Xanthobacter dioxanivorans: one gene and its partner. Each later gene encodes a partner of the first gene's protein in a complex. Links are inferred from orthologs where the notes say so. Each region holds a gene or a part of one and is shown in the gene's direction. Other genes may lie near its edges.

Region 1 (7,591 bases):
CCGCCATGTCGAGCGATCGAATAGCCTCGCCTGTGTACTCGATCACGTAACCGTTGGCTCCTCCTGCGCCAACGCGACCTATGACCGCCAAGATCATGTCCTTCGCCGTGACCCCGGCTGGGGGGCGGCCATCCAGCACGATGCGCATGCTCTTCGCGCGGGCTTGAGGCAGGGTCTGCGTCGCGAGCACGTGCTCGACTTCAGAAGTGCCAATTCCGAACGCAAGAGCGCCAAACGCGCCGTGAGTGGATGTGTGACTGTCGCCGCATACGATGGTCATGCCGGGCAGGGTGAGCCCTTGTTCCGGCCCTATGATGTGCACGATACCCTGCTCTGGACTCAGCAGCGGAATGTAGCGGACACCGAAATCCGCGACATTGCGTTCAAGCGTTTCCACTTGGAGGCGACTCGCCTCATCCTCGATGGGCGCACCGCGATTCATGGTGGGCACATTGTGATCTGCCACAGCGATGGTCGCATCGGGTCGCCTTACCCGCCGATCCGATTGCCGAAGACCATCAAATGCCTGTGGGCTTGTAACTTCGGTGAGCAGATGGCGGTCGATGTAGAGAAGATCCGTCTCGTCGTCGATTCTGTCGACGACATGGGCGTCCCAAATTTTTTGGAACAGAGTTCGTGCGCTGCCCATACCTGGCCTCCCGTCCCACTTCAGCACGCCTCAGGCCGAAACGTGCTGTTTCGAGGTTTCTGTCATGACGACGTCCTCGTGCAGTGTTCGCAGCAAAGCATACAACTCACTCTTTAGCTCAAACCCGATGCCGGGATTCGCGGGCAGTCCTACCTGACCATTTTCAACGACAATGCCATCGGCGAAGCCTCCGAAAGGAGCGAAGACGTCCGGATAGGACTCGTTGCCGCCCAAATGCAGACCTGCGGCGATGTTCAACGACATTTGGTGGCCTCCGTGCGGCACCACGCGACGCGAAGACCAGCCGTGGTCCTTCAGCACCTCAAGCGTCCGCATATACTCGACCAGTCCATAGGACAAAGCGCAGTCGAACTGCAGAAAGTCCTTGCTGGAATTCATCCCGCCATATCGGACGAGGTTCGCAGCATCCTGATGCGAGAAGAGATTCTCGCCGGTCGCCATTGCGCCATTGTAGGCAGCAGACACCTCCGCCTGGAGAGAATAGTCGAGCGGATCACCGGCCTCCTCGTACCAGAACAGATTGTAGGGCTCCAATGCTTTCGCGTATGCGAGCGCCGTTGCGGTATCGAACCTCCCATTCGCGTCAACCGCGAGGTATTTGCCATCCCCAACGACTTCGAGAACGGCCTCGATCCGACGCAGATCCTCATCCAATGCGGCCGCACCAATCTTCATTTTCACGACCTCGTAACCACGATCGCGATAGCTGCGCATTTCATCCTTCAGCTTGCCATGATCCTTGCCCGGGTAATAATAACCACCCGCAGCATAGACCCACACAGATCGATCGGGCGATCCGCTTCCATAGCGTTCGGCCAACAATTGGTAGAGCGGCTTGTCGGCGATCTTAGCGACCGCATCCCAAACAGCCATATCGAGAGTACCAACGGCGACGGAACGTTCCCCATGGCCGCCGGGCTTCTCGTTCGACATCAGCGTTCTCCAGATCGCGAACGGATCCAGATTGCCGTTACGCTCATCGATCAGCGATGCCGCCGTTGCTTCCGCCAACCTCGGCAGAAACCTTTCGCGCATGAGCGCACCTTGACCGTATCGTCCATTGGAATGAAATCCATACCCGACGACCCTTCGGTCATTGCGAAAAACATCCGTAATGACTGCGACGATTGAACAAGTCATCTTGGAGAAATCTATATAGGCATTTGCAATAGGTGATGCGATGGAAACTGTCTTCTCGCGGATGTCGATAATTTTCAACGCCTCATCCTCCTTGTTGACAGGGACGAATCTATGCCGCCATGCATTCAACTCCAATGCCATGTCCGTCTCGCTCGATGTGTCAGCGGCATCAATCACGCTCATCCCGTCGATGGCGGACGGCGTCTCGGCCGAGATCGTGCGGGACCCGATGGGTTTCAGGTTCGAGTGCCGGTTCAAGCCATGCTCGCGCCCCAGCCAATTGGATGGTTGAACGGCGCCGGCTCCGCTTCCGTCTCCTGGCAGGCTGCTGAACAAGTTCCTCGCCCGTCCCGTGCCGGCGTGATTCAATGCACCCGACCGGCTACAGTTCCGGCCCGGCCCGCCGCGGGCGCCTGGAGGGGGCAACGTTGAGGTCGATGTCCGCGGTCAAACCCACCCGGGCGATCGTCCGCTCAAGACAGGATGCAATTCGGCATGGATACAGAGTGGCTTAGAGACCTGATCTGCCTGGCGGAAGCCGGAAACTTCCACAGGGCCGCGGAATTGAGGAATGTCACGCAGCCTGCGTTTAGCCGGCGGATCAGGGCTTTCGAGGAATGGGCTGGAGCAGAGCTTGTCGACCGCTCTGGCTACAGGATCTCACTCACCGAGGCGGGCCAGCATATCCTTCCCATAGCCAGGGATGTCCTTCGATTGCTGCAACAAGGTCGCGAAGACGCGCGCGCCATCGGCCGCGGACAGTTTGACACCCTTCGCTTCGCCTCGACGCACGCCCTTTCCTTCACTTTCTTCCCAGATTGGTTGCGCTCGCTCGAACCGGCAGCTTCATCGATTCCCATTATTCTCCAATCGGACACGATGGCTGCCTGCGAACACGCGATGCTCGACGGAAGCGTACAATTCCTTCTTGCGCATTATCATGCGGCGGCTCGAAATCGCCTGTCCGGCCCACAGTTTTTATCCAAGCGAGTAGGAGCGGATGTTCTTCTGCCTGTGTCGGCGCCCAATACTGATGGTACTCCACGGCATGAACTCGATGCGGTTTCGGGCGGGAACGTGCCATATCTCAGTTACAGTGCGGCCTCGGGCCTTGGCCGAATCCTGGAGGCAGTGCTGACGGAGGACGCAAGACCGGAGGGCTTGGCGCCCGTATTCAAGGCTCATCTTGCTGAAGTCCTGCGAACGGTCGCGCGCGCCGGGAGAGGAATTGCTTGGATTCCCCAGACATTGGTGCACGAGGATTTGAAATCGGGCCAGCTCGTCCTGGCTCATCCCACACAATGGAGCATCGCGCTCGAAATAAGGCTTTTCAGGCCGCGCTCTCGTCAGAGCGAAGGCGCTGAGGAGTTCTGGTCGCGCTTGATCGCCACGGATGTGGCCACGTGAATCGAACGAACGATTTCAATCTCTTCAGCCTGTCCATTTTGACATGCGCTTTGCCGTTCAGGTGGCCAGGCCAGGCGTCTTGCGTGGGCACGCCGCGTCGGCGACGGGCGTCATATTGATGCCGGTTGTGCATCATGATCCCCGATAACGGCACTGGATGAGTTTGCATGCGGTCAATACGGTGCCAAGGCGCCCGGCCATATCGCCTCAGGCGCTTCAAAAGAAAAACATATTAATTGGGCGGAAACATGCACGACATCAGCTCAGCCTCTCACGATTCAGGGTCACGCGCACCCGAGGTTGTATGGTACAAGGCGATCAGTCGTAAGCAATGGAGTGCATTGCTGGCATCCAACCTTGGATGGGTATTTGATGGGTTCGAAAGCTTTGCTCTCGTCCTCACGGCTGCGTCGGCGCTTCGCCAGCTCTTGCCTGCGGCCGACCACGCCTCCATTCCGTTCTACGTGGGTGCAATTATCGGCATCAACCTGCTCGGCTGGGGCGTCGGTGGGATCATGGGAGGAGTGATGGCCGATTACCTCGGTCGCAAGCGAACGATGATCCTCGCTATCCTCGGTTATTCTCTGCTTACGGGGCTTAGTGCCTTTTCATTCGATTGGTGGTCGTTCGCATTGATGCGATTCTTCGTCGGCATCGCGGTCGGATCCGAATGGGCGACAGGGAGCTCGATGATCGCCGAGCTTTGGCCCGACCGCGCGCGAGGAAAGGCAGCGGGGTTAATGCAGTGCGGCCTCGGGATCGGTTTCTTCCTCGCTTCCCTGGTCTGGCTCTTCATGCAGACGTTGGGCCCGGATGCTTGGCGATACATTTATCTTGTCGGAGTCTTGCCGGCGCTGCTGACCCTGTGGATCCGCCGCTCCATCCCGGAATCCGAGAAGTGGGAACAGTCGGCCAAGCGTCGAAAGGAGGCCGCGGCCTTGAAGCGCACCGGCGCCACGTTAACGGAAGACCAGGTCGGCCTCACGACCTTCACATTGGTTGATCTGTTTTCGGACAAGTCATTGCGCGGCCGAACGATTATCGTTTTTATCATGTCACTCAGCACCACGTTCGGATTCTGGGGCATTTCAACTTGGGTCCCCCCTTTTATCGCGGCGTCCGCCACTGCGCAGGGGCTGAATGGCGGCGCGTGGGCAAGTTACGCGGGCATGGCCTACACGACCGGATCCGTTCTCGGCTACATCGCCCTCGGGTTCGCGGCGGATGCTTGGGGGCGGAAGCCGGTGACCCTCATTTACTTTACATGTGCCCTCGCCCTCACGCCCGTGCTGTTTTTCACCACGCGAGATCCGGCCACCTTGCTGTTGCTGGCTTCGCTGAATGCCTTCTTCTCGAACGGCCTCTTTACATGGATGCCGATTTGGCTGCCAGAACTCTACCCAACCCGCGTACGTGCGACGGCGCTTGCGTTTGCGTTCAACGGACCAAGATTTTTCGCCTTCGTCGGGCCACTTGTCGGCGGCTCGCTCGTCGTATCGTCGGGCGGGTTCGGCCAAGCCGCGATGGCCGTGGCGTTGATTTACGTCCTGGGGATCCTCGCAACCCCGCTGTTGCCCGAGACACGCGGCAAGCCGCTACCAGAGTGAGCATGGACCTCCAGGTGGCGGCCAGATCGAGCCAAAGACCGAAAGGCATCGAGTGGTCATCCCTGGCAACACGACCCATGCCTGCAACGCCATATTTTAAGAAAGGCAATTGTTAACGTCTCATTCAAACGGGCGATGCCAAGCCGCGAAGACGAATGCGTCTTCTTTGAAATGTGCCAAAGTGGAGAAAGACGTTGAAGATATCGATAGTTGGGGTAGGTGCCATGGGCTCGATCTATGCGGGCTTGTTTGCATCGGCAGGAAATGAAGTTATCGGAGTTTTTCGCAACTCCGATCAAGCGTCGCACGTGAATAAATGCGGGTTGCGTGTCGAGGGTGCAAGCGGTGATCGAATTGCGACGATACGCGCCACGACTGAGGCTCCTCAGGAGGAGATGGATTTAATTGTTCTCGCGGTCAAAGCCACGGCGGTGGCGGAAGCGGCGACGGCGGCGCGACCGATGGTAGGCCCGAAGACCGTTGTGCTGGCACTCCAAAACGGCGTTGGTAGCGCTGACCTCGTGGCCGAAGCGCTCGGGGATGATCGGCTCGCCGTCGGCATCGCCGGAGGCTTCGGAGCATCGATGCGCGGCCCAGGGCATGCGCATCACAACGGGATGGAGGTCATCCGCATTGGATCATACTCCACGTTGCCTTGGAGCACCGTCGAGCGGATTGCCGAGGCCTGGAGGGCAGCCGGCTTCAGATGCGAGGCCACGGCGGATATTCTAGCCATGCAATGGGAGAAGTTGATCTGCAACGTCGCATACAGCGCCCCATGCGCTCTCACTGGCATGAGCGTGGGGCAAGTATTGGACGATCCCGACGCCGGACCGATCAGTCGAGCTGCTGCGGTGGAAGCCTGGACAATCGCACGTGCCTTGGGCGTGAATATTGCTGTAGAGGACCCGATTGCGCATGTAAGAAATTTCGCAAGCCGGATGCCGAAGTCACGCCCGTCGCTGCTCCAGGATGTTGAAGCTGGTCGTCGAAGCGAGATCGACTTCATTAACGGCGCGATACCTCGGGAAGCACGGAAGCTGGGGCAGGTCACGCCCGTAAACGATCTCTTGGTTGGCCTGATCAGGGCAAGGGAACGAACCTACCAGAGCGCGGCCGGATAGTGCGGAACACACGCGCAGAAGCGCGCTTCCATGAGAGCGACAGGCCAAGCCTAAATTGGCCCTCTCTCAGGGCGCCAACGGCCTGCCCTTCTGGCATCTGAACGTCCCGTTTGGCCGCTTCGCCAAGTTCCGTTCCTGGCGCAGGGGGACGCCCTGAGCACTCTTCCAATGTCCCATCCGACAGGGGGCAAGGGCGCAGTCACACAACGCGACCGCCCCCGGAACGCAGCCGGCACCCTCGCCGCCGTCTGCATCGTCATCGATGTCGCGCGTATGAAACCGGACCCCAGGCCACTTAATAGGCCTGCAACGCCAGCACACCCCCCGGGCCAATCATCAGTCCCCAGGTTTCGTCCGAGCGGATCTCCACTTCGTCAGCCTGAACCTTGCCGCCCGTTTTGATCGAATATTTGTATTTTCCGGGCGCGAGATCCAGGGCTGGCCCGTCGGGGGCCTTGGTTCCAGCGTTGGCCGCGACCTTGATCGTCCGGTTATTGAAGGTGAGCGACGATTCCTCGGGCATGATATTGCCGAACATCACGCGGGCCTTTCCGGCCTGCGGCATGATGCCCGCCTTCCGAGCCGCCTCGGGATTTTTCACGCCGAGGCTGACGGTTGTCTCATTGCGCTTTCGGCCGAGGGTTAACACGGCCGGCCCTTCGGGAGAGGTGAAACGGACCGTCGCCCGGTCGGCCGTGGCCACCGCACCTTTGGCATCCTCTTTCCAGTTTCGATTGCCAAGCTCGCGGCGATAGAATTCAAGGACCACGGAGAGATCGAGCGGTACATTGGCGTTGAGCTCGCGCCGGAACGGTGTCCGTGTTCCTTCCGACATCGTATGGCGCTTGGGAACGGGCAGCCCCGCGCTCTCCTCGACGATGATATCGTCTGCCGACGGCGCTGGCGTCGGCGCGCTGCCGGCGCGGCTTGGATTGCCCGGAGCGGGCTCGTCGGGCTTCGCGGCCGCGACCTGCAGGCCCGAGCCGCGCGCATTCACATTGGTGCTGGGGCCCATCTTCATGACCGTGATGGAGAGATCCTTGTTCCCCTTCGCGAATTGAAGCTGCGCCATATTCGCGTTGTTGATCACGCCCGGCTTCGCGCGCCATCCGGACCGCTGCAGGGCCGACCGGAAAAACTCGCTGATCGACTTGACGTTGGATGCGCTCGTGAATTGGAGGGTTCCGTCCTCTCCGTCGAAATCCACATCCTGCGCCGTCTCGGGGAGCGGAATAGGCGCATTGCCGCCGGCAAGCGGCTGCAGGGTCTGGACGGTGGCGTCGGCCCCGCGCGCGGCGGCCGGCGGCTGGATGGCACCGCCGGTTTGCGCCTCGGCGTCGCGCATCATCTGCTGGGCCTGCTGCAGCATGTCGTTGACCGAGCCGGAGCCGGCCACGCTCTGGGTCTTGGGCTTGGTGATCTTCTCAATGAGGCTGACGGTCGTCAGGCCGTACTGGCTGGCGAGTTTCAGAGACGCCGTACCTTCGGGAAAGGTGAAATTCACCTCCGCCTCGTCCGGGCCGATCGTGGCGCGCCCATCCTCTTTCCACCCGCGCGCCGAAAGCGCGCCCCTGTAGAATGACAATACCGCCCCAAGGCTCGCCACGACCTGGGCGTGGATTTCCCGCCCGGTCCCGCCATTC
Region 2 (4,597 bases), 1.4 Mb from region 1 along the record:
GGAGCTCGCGTTCTGCGACACCTTCCTCTACGCCGAGAAGCTGGGCGCCAGCCGCGCCGGCGCGGTGATCACCTCGGAACGCTTCGCCCGCAAGGCGCCGGACGGCCTCGCCGTGCTCATCGCCGATCGCCCGGCGGCGGCGTTCCTGGCCGTGACGCGTCGGCTGTTTCCCTCGGCCCTGCGGCCGCTGTCCGTGTTCGGCCAGGACGGCGTCGCCCCGGGGGCGCAGGTGCATCCCAAGGCGCGGCTCGAGGACGGGGTGACGGTGGACCCCGGCGCCGTCATCGGTCCCGGCGCGGAGATCGGCGCGGGAACGGTCATCTGCGCGGGGGCGATCATCGGGCCGCATGTGCGCATCGGCCGGGGCTGCGCCATCGGGCCGGGCGCCAGCGTCATCCATGCCTTCCTCGGCAACGACGTCATCATCCACGGCGGCGCGCGCATCGGCTCCGACGGCTTCGGCTATCAGCCCTCGCCCCGGGGCCACGTGAAGGTGCCGCAGGTCGGCCGCGTGGTGATCCAGGACCAGGTGGAGATCGGCGCCAACACCACCATCGATCGCGGCGCCCTCACCGACACGGTGATCGGCGAGGGCAGCAAGATCGACAACCTGGTGCAGATCGCCCACAACGTGGTCATCGGGCGCCACTGCATCGTGGTGTCCCAGACCGGAATTTCCGGTTCCACCACGCTTGGCGACTTCGTGATGCTCGGCGGGCAGGTGGGCGTGGTCGGCCATGTCACCATCGGCACCGGCGCGCAGATCGCGGCGTCCAGCAACGTGAAGGGTGACGTCCCCCCGGCGTGCGCTGGGGCGGCTCGCCGGCCAAGCCCGTGCGCGAATGGTTCCGCGAGGTGACGACCCTCAAGCGCCTTGCCGCCGCGAGCGCGCGCCGGGGGGAGAAGGACATGGAGGGGGAGGGAGCGGACGAATGACCGAGACGACGTCTATGGGGGCGGACGCCGCAACCAAGGTGCTCCAGAGCGCGGACATCCAGCGGGTGCTGGCGTGCCTTCCCCACCGCTATCCCTTCCTCATGGTGGACCGGGTGGAGCAGATCGACGCCGACCTCTCCTGCATCGGCATCAAGAACGTCACGGCCAACGAGCCGCATTTCCAGGGCCACTTTCCCGGTAATCCGGTGATGCCCGGCGTGCTCATCATCGAGGGCATGGCGCAGACCGCCGGCGTCGTCTGCGTCCTGGGCAAGGACAACGAGAAGCCCTCCCTCGTCTATTTCATGACCATCGACGAGGCCAAGTTCCGCCGTCCGGTGGTGCCCGGAGACGTGCTCGAATACCACATGACCCGCATTTCCCGCCGCCGCAACATGTGGTGGTATCGGGGCGAAGCGAAAGTGCGTGGCGAGCTGGTGGCCGAAGCCAAGGTGGGCGCCATGATCGTGGAGAACAGCTAGTGCCGAAGATCGATCCCACCGCCCGGGTGGAAAACCCGGCGGGCCTCGCGGATGACGTGGAGATCGGCCCCTACTGCATTCTCGGTCCGGACGTGGTGCTGAAGGCGGGCGTGAAGCTCCTCTCACACGTGAATGTCCAGGGCGTCACCACCATCGGCGCGCGCACCGTGGTCTATCCCTTCGCCTCGCTCGGCACGGCACCGCAGTCGGTGCATTACAAGGGCGAGCGCACAGAGTTGCACATCGGCGCGGAATGCGTGCTGCGCGAGCACGTCACCGCGAGCACCGGTACCGCCGGCGGGGTTGGCGTGACCCGCATCGGCGACCAGGTCATGATGATGACCGGCTCCCATGTGGGCCACGACTGTGCGGTCGGCAACCAGGTGATTTTCGCCAATAACGCGGTGCTCGGCGGCCATGTGAGCGTGGGGGACTTCACCTTCCTCGGCGGCCAGTGCGCCGTCCACCAGTTCACGCGCATCGGCGCCCAGTGCATGATTTCCGGCCTCACCGGCGTGCGCGAGGACGTGATCCCGTTCGGCAACGTGCTCGGCCAGGCCGGCAAGCTCGTGGGCCTCAACGTGGTGGGCATGAAGCGCCGCGGCTACAGCAAGGCCGAGATGCACGAGGCCCGGGCGGTCTATCGCGACCTGTTCTTCGGCGAGGGAACGTTCGACGAGCGCCTCGCGCGGGTTCGGGAGAAGGAGGCGCAGTCGCCCTTCGCCGCCACCGTGCTGGGCTTCATCGACGCCGATCGCAAGCGCCCCCTCTGCCAGCCCTCGCGGGGCGTCATCAAGGAGGAGTGAGGCGTGAGCCTGCCGGGGCAGAACGGGCGGGAGACGGATCCGGCGCCCGGCCCGTCCGATGAGCCATCATGCCCGGGACCGGCCGGAGGTGAGCCGAAGGGGCCGTCCGCGCCCGGTGAAGGACCGATCGGCAAGCGCCCGTCCGGGACGGGTCCCCTCGGCATCGTCGCCGGGGGTGGCGCATTTCCCGCTGCCGTTGCCGACGCGGTCGTGGCCGAAGGGCGGGAGGTGCTGCTCTTCCTCATTCGCGGCTTCGCCGACCCGGCGCTGGAGCGCTATCCCCACCACTGGTTCCGCCTCGGCTCGCTGGGCTCGGTCACCGCGCTGGCGAAGGCGCGTGGGGTGAAGGACCTGGTCATGGTGGGCGCGCTCACGCGCCCACGGGTGTCAGACCTCGGCCTCGACTGGACCATGCTCCGCGTGCTGCCGCGCATCATCCGGCTGTTCCGGGGGGGCGACAATCATCTCCTGTCCGGCGTGCTGGGCCTGGTGGCCGAGCAGGGCTTCCACCTCATCGGCGCGCATGAGGCGGTGCCGCGCCTGCTCCTGCCGGAGGGCGTGCTGGGCGCCCTCGCGCCCACGGCGCAGGACCGGGCGGACATGGCGCGCGGGCTCGACCTGATCCGCACCCTCGGGCCGTTCGACGTGGGGCAGGGGGTGATCGTGGTCGACGGCTTCGTCGTGGCGGTGGAAGCGGCGGAAGGCACCGACCAGATGCTCGCGCGCTACGGCGAGATGCGCCGCACCGGCCGCCTGCGCATCCCCGCGCGGCGCGGCGTGCTGGTGAAGGCGCCGAAGCCGGGCCAGGACCGGCGCGTCGACCTGCCCTCCCTCGGTCCGGCCACGGTGGAGCGGGCGGCGGAAGCAGGGCTCGCGGGCATCGCCTTCGAGGCCGGCGGCGCCATCGTGCCGGATGCCCAGGCGCTGGGTTCTGCCGCCGACTCGGCTGGCCTGTTCGTGTTCGGCATGGGCCGGGGCGACGCGGCATGAGTTCGGGGGCGCAGGTGCGCGGGGCGCCGGGCAAGCCGCTGCGCGTGTTCATGGTGGCGGGGGAGGAGTCCGGCGACCAACTCGGCGGCGCCCTGATGGAAACGCTGGCGGCGCAGGTGCCCGATATGGCGTTCCGTGGCGTCGGGGGCCGGCGCATGACGGCGGCGGGGCTCGAAAGCCTCTTTCCCATGGACGACCTGACCGCCATCGGCATCGCCGCCGTGCTCGGCCGGCTGCCCATTCTCCTGCGCCGGCTGAAGCAGACGGTGGCGGCGGTCCTCGCGGATCCTCCCGATGTGCTGGTCCTGGTGGATGCGCCGGATTTCACCCACCGCGTCGCGGCGCGGGTGCGGGCGGCGAACCCGGACATTCCGATCGTGAAGTACGTCTCGCCCACCGTCTGGATCTGGCGGCCGGGGCGGGCGCCCGCCATGCGGCCCTATGTGGATGCGCTCCTCGCCTTGCTGCCGTTCGAGCCCGAGGTGCACCGCCGGCTGGGGGGCCGCCCACCTTCTATGTGGGTCATCCCCTCTTGGAGCGGCTGGACGCGTTGCGCCCGTCGCAGGCGGAAGCAGCGCGCCGGCGGGCGGAGCCGCCGCTCGTGCTGGTGCTGCCGGGCAGCCGCCGGCGCGAGATCGTGCGGCTGGGCCGGGATTTCGGCGCCGCGCTCGCCGAGGTGGGGCGCTCGCAGCCCATGGAACTCGTCCTGCCGACCCTGCCGCGCCTCGAGGCGCTGGTGCGGGAGACGGTCGCCGACTGGCCGCTGAAGCCCCGCATCGTCACCTCGGAAGCCGAGAAGCTCGCGGCCTTCCGCGGCGCGCGGGCGGCGCTGGCGGCCTCGGGCACCGTCACGCTGGAGCTGGCGCTGGCGGGCATCCCGCACGTGGCCGCCTACCGCATCGGCTGGCTGGAGGCGCAGATCGGCCGCCGCGTGCTGCAGGGCACGACGGTGATCCTGGCGAATCTGGTGGCGGGGGAGAATGTGGTGCCGGAATTCCTGCAGGAATACTGCACCGTCCCGGCGCTGGTCGGCGCGCTCACGGGGCTGCTCGCCGACACGCCGGAGCGGGCGCGGCAGGAGGCGGCGTTCGCCCGCTTCGACGCCATCTTCGGCATCCGGGGGCCGAGCCCCAGCGCGCGCGCCGCCGAGGTGGTGCTGCACCTCGCCCGCACCGGGCGCCCGGGCATTCTGCCGGCGGCCTGAGGGCCGGCCTCGATCAGGCCACGTCAAAACGCAAAGCGCGGCCCGGAGGCCGCGCTTTTTTCTCCGATGTGAACGCTCCGGTCCGAAGCGATCACTTCCGCTTGGACATGGCGATGTAGTCGCGCTGGGCGGCACCGGTATAGAGCTGACGGGGACGTCCGATGCGCTGGCTCGGATCC

The links.
Region 2: the proteins of EZH22_RS25350 (region 1) and lpxA are in contact, whole or in part, in a crystal structure (PDB 4J09), measured with the Escherichia coli proteins. The link is inferred for Xanthobacter dioxanivorans from one-to-one orthologs.

What each region holds. Positions count from the first base shown.
Region 1 is NZ_CP063362.1:5,424,857-5,432,447, forward strand. The notes cover bases 2,811-5,644. They hold EZH22_RS25350 (MFS transporter), read left to right. Parts: upstream 2,811-3,465; coding sequence 3,466-4,824; downstream 4,825-5,644. Other genes in these bases: EZH22_RS25345 (LysR substrate-binding domain-containing protein), read left to right, coding at 2,811-3,217; EZH22_RS25355 (ketopantoate reductase family protein), read left to right, coding at 5,049-5,644. Also shown: leuC (3-isopropylmalate dehydratase large subunit), read right to left, coding at 1-649; EZH22_RS25340 (mandelate racemase/muconate lactonizing enzyme family protein), read right to left, coding at 680-1,888; more of EZH22_RS25345, read left to right, coding at 2,306-2,810; more of EZH22_RS25355, read left to right, coding at 5,645-5,948; EZH22_RS25360 (hypothetical protein), read right to left, coding at 6,244-7,591. UniProt on the Escherichia coli protein: Probably transports across the inner membrane the two dehydrated forms of N-acetylneuraminate (Neu5Ac), 2,7-anhydro-N-acetylneuraminate (2,7-AN) and 2-deoxy-2,3-didehydro-N-acetylneuraminate (2,3-EN).
Region 2 is NZ_CP063362.1:3,996,930-4,001,526, forward strand. The notes cover bases 322-3,320. They hold lpxA (acyl-ACP--UDP-N-acetylglucosamine O-acyltransferase), read left to right. Parts: upstream 322-1,417; coding sequence 1,418-2,224; downstream 2,225-3,320. Other genes in these bases: fabZ (3-hydroxyacyl-ACP dehydratase FabZ), read left to right, coding at 933-1,418; lpxI (UDP-2,3-diacylglucosamine diphosphatase LpxI domain-containing protein), read left to right, coding at 2,228-3,214. In the rest of the region: gltA (citrate synthase), read right to left, coding at 4,510-4,597.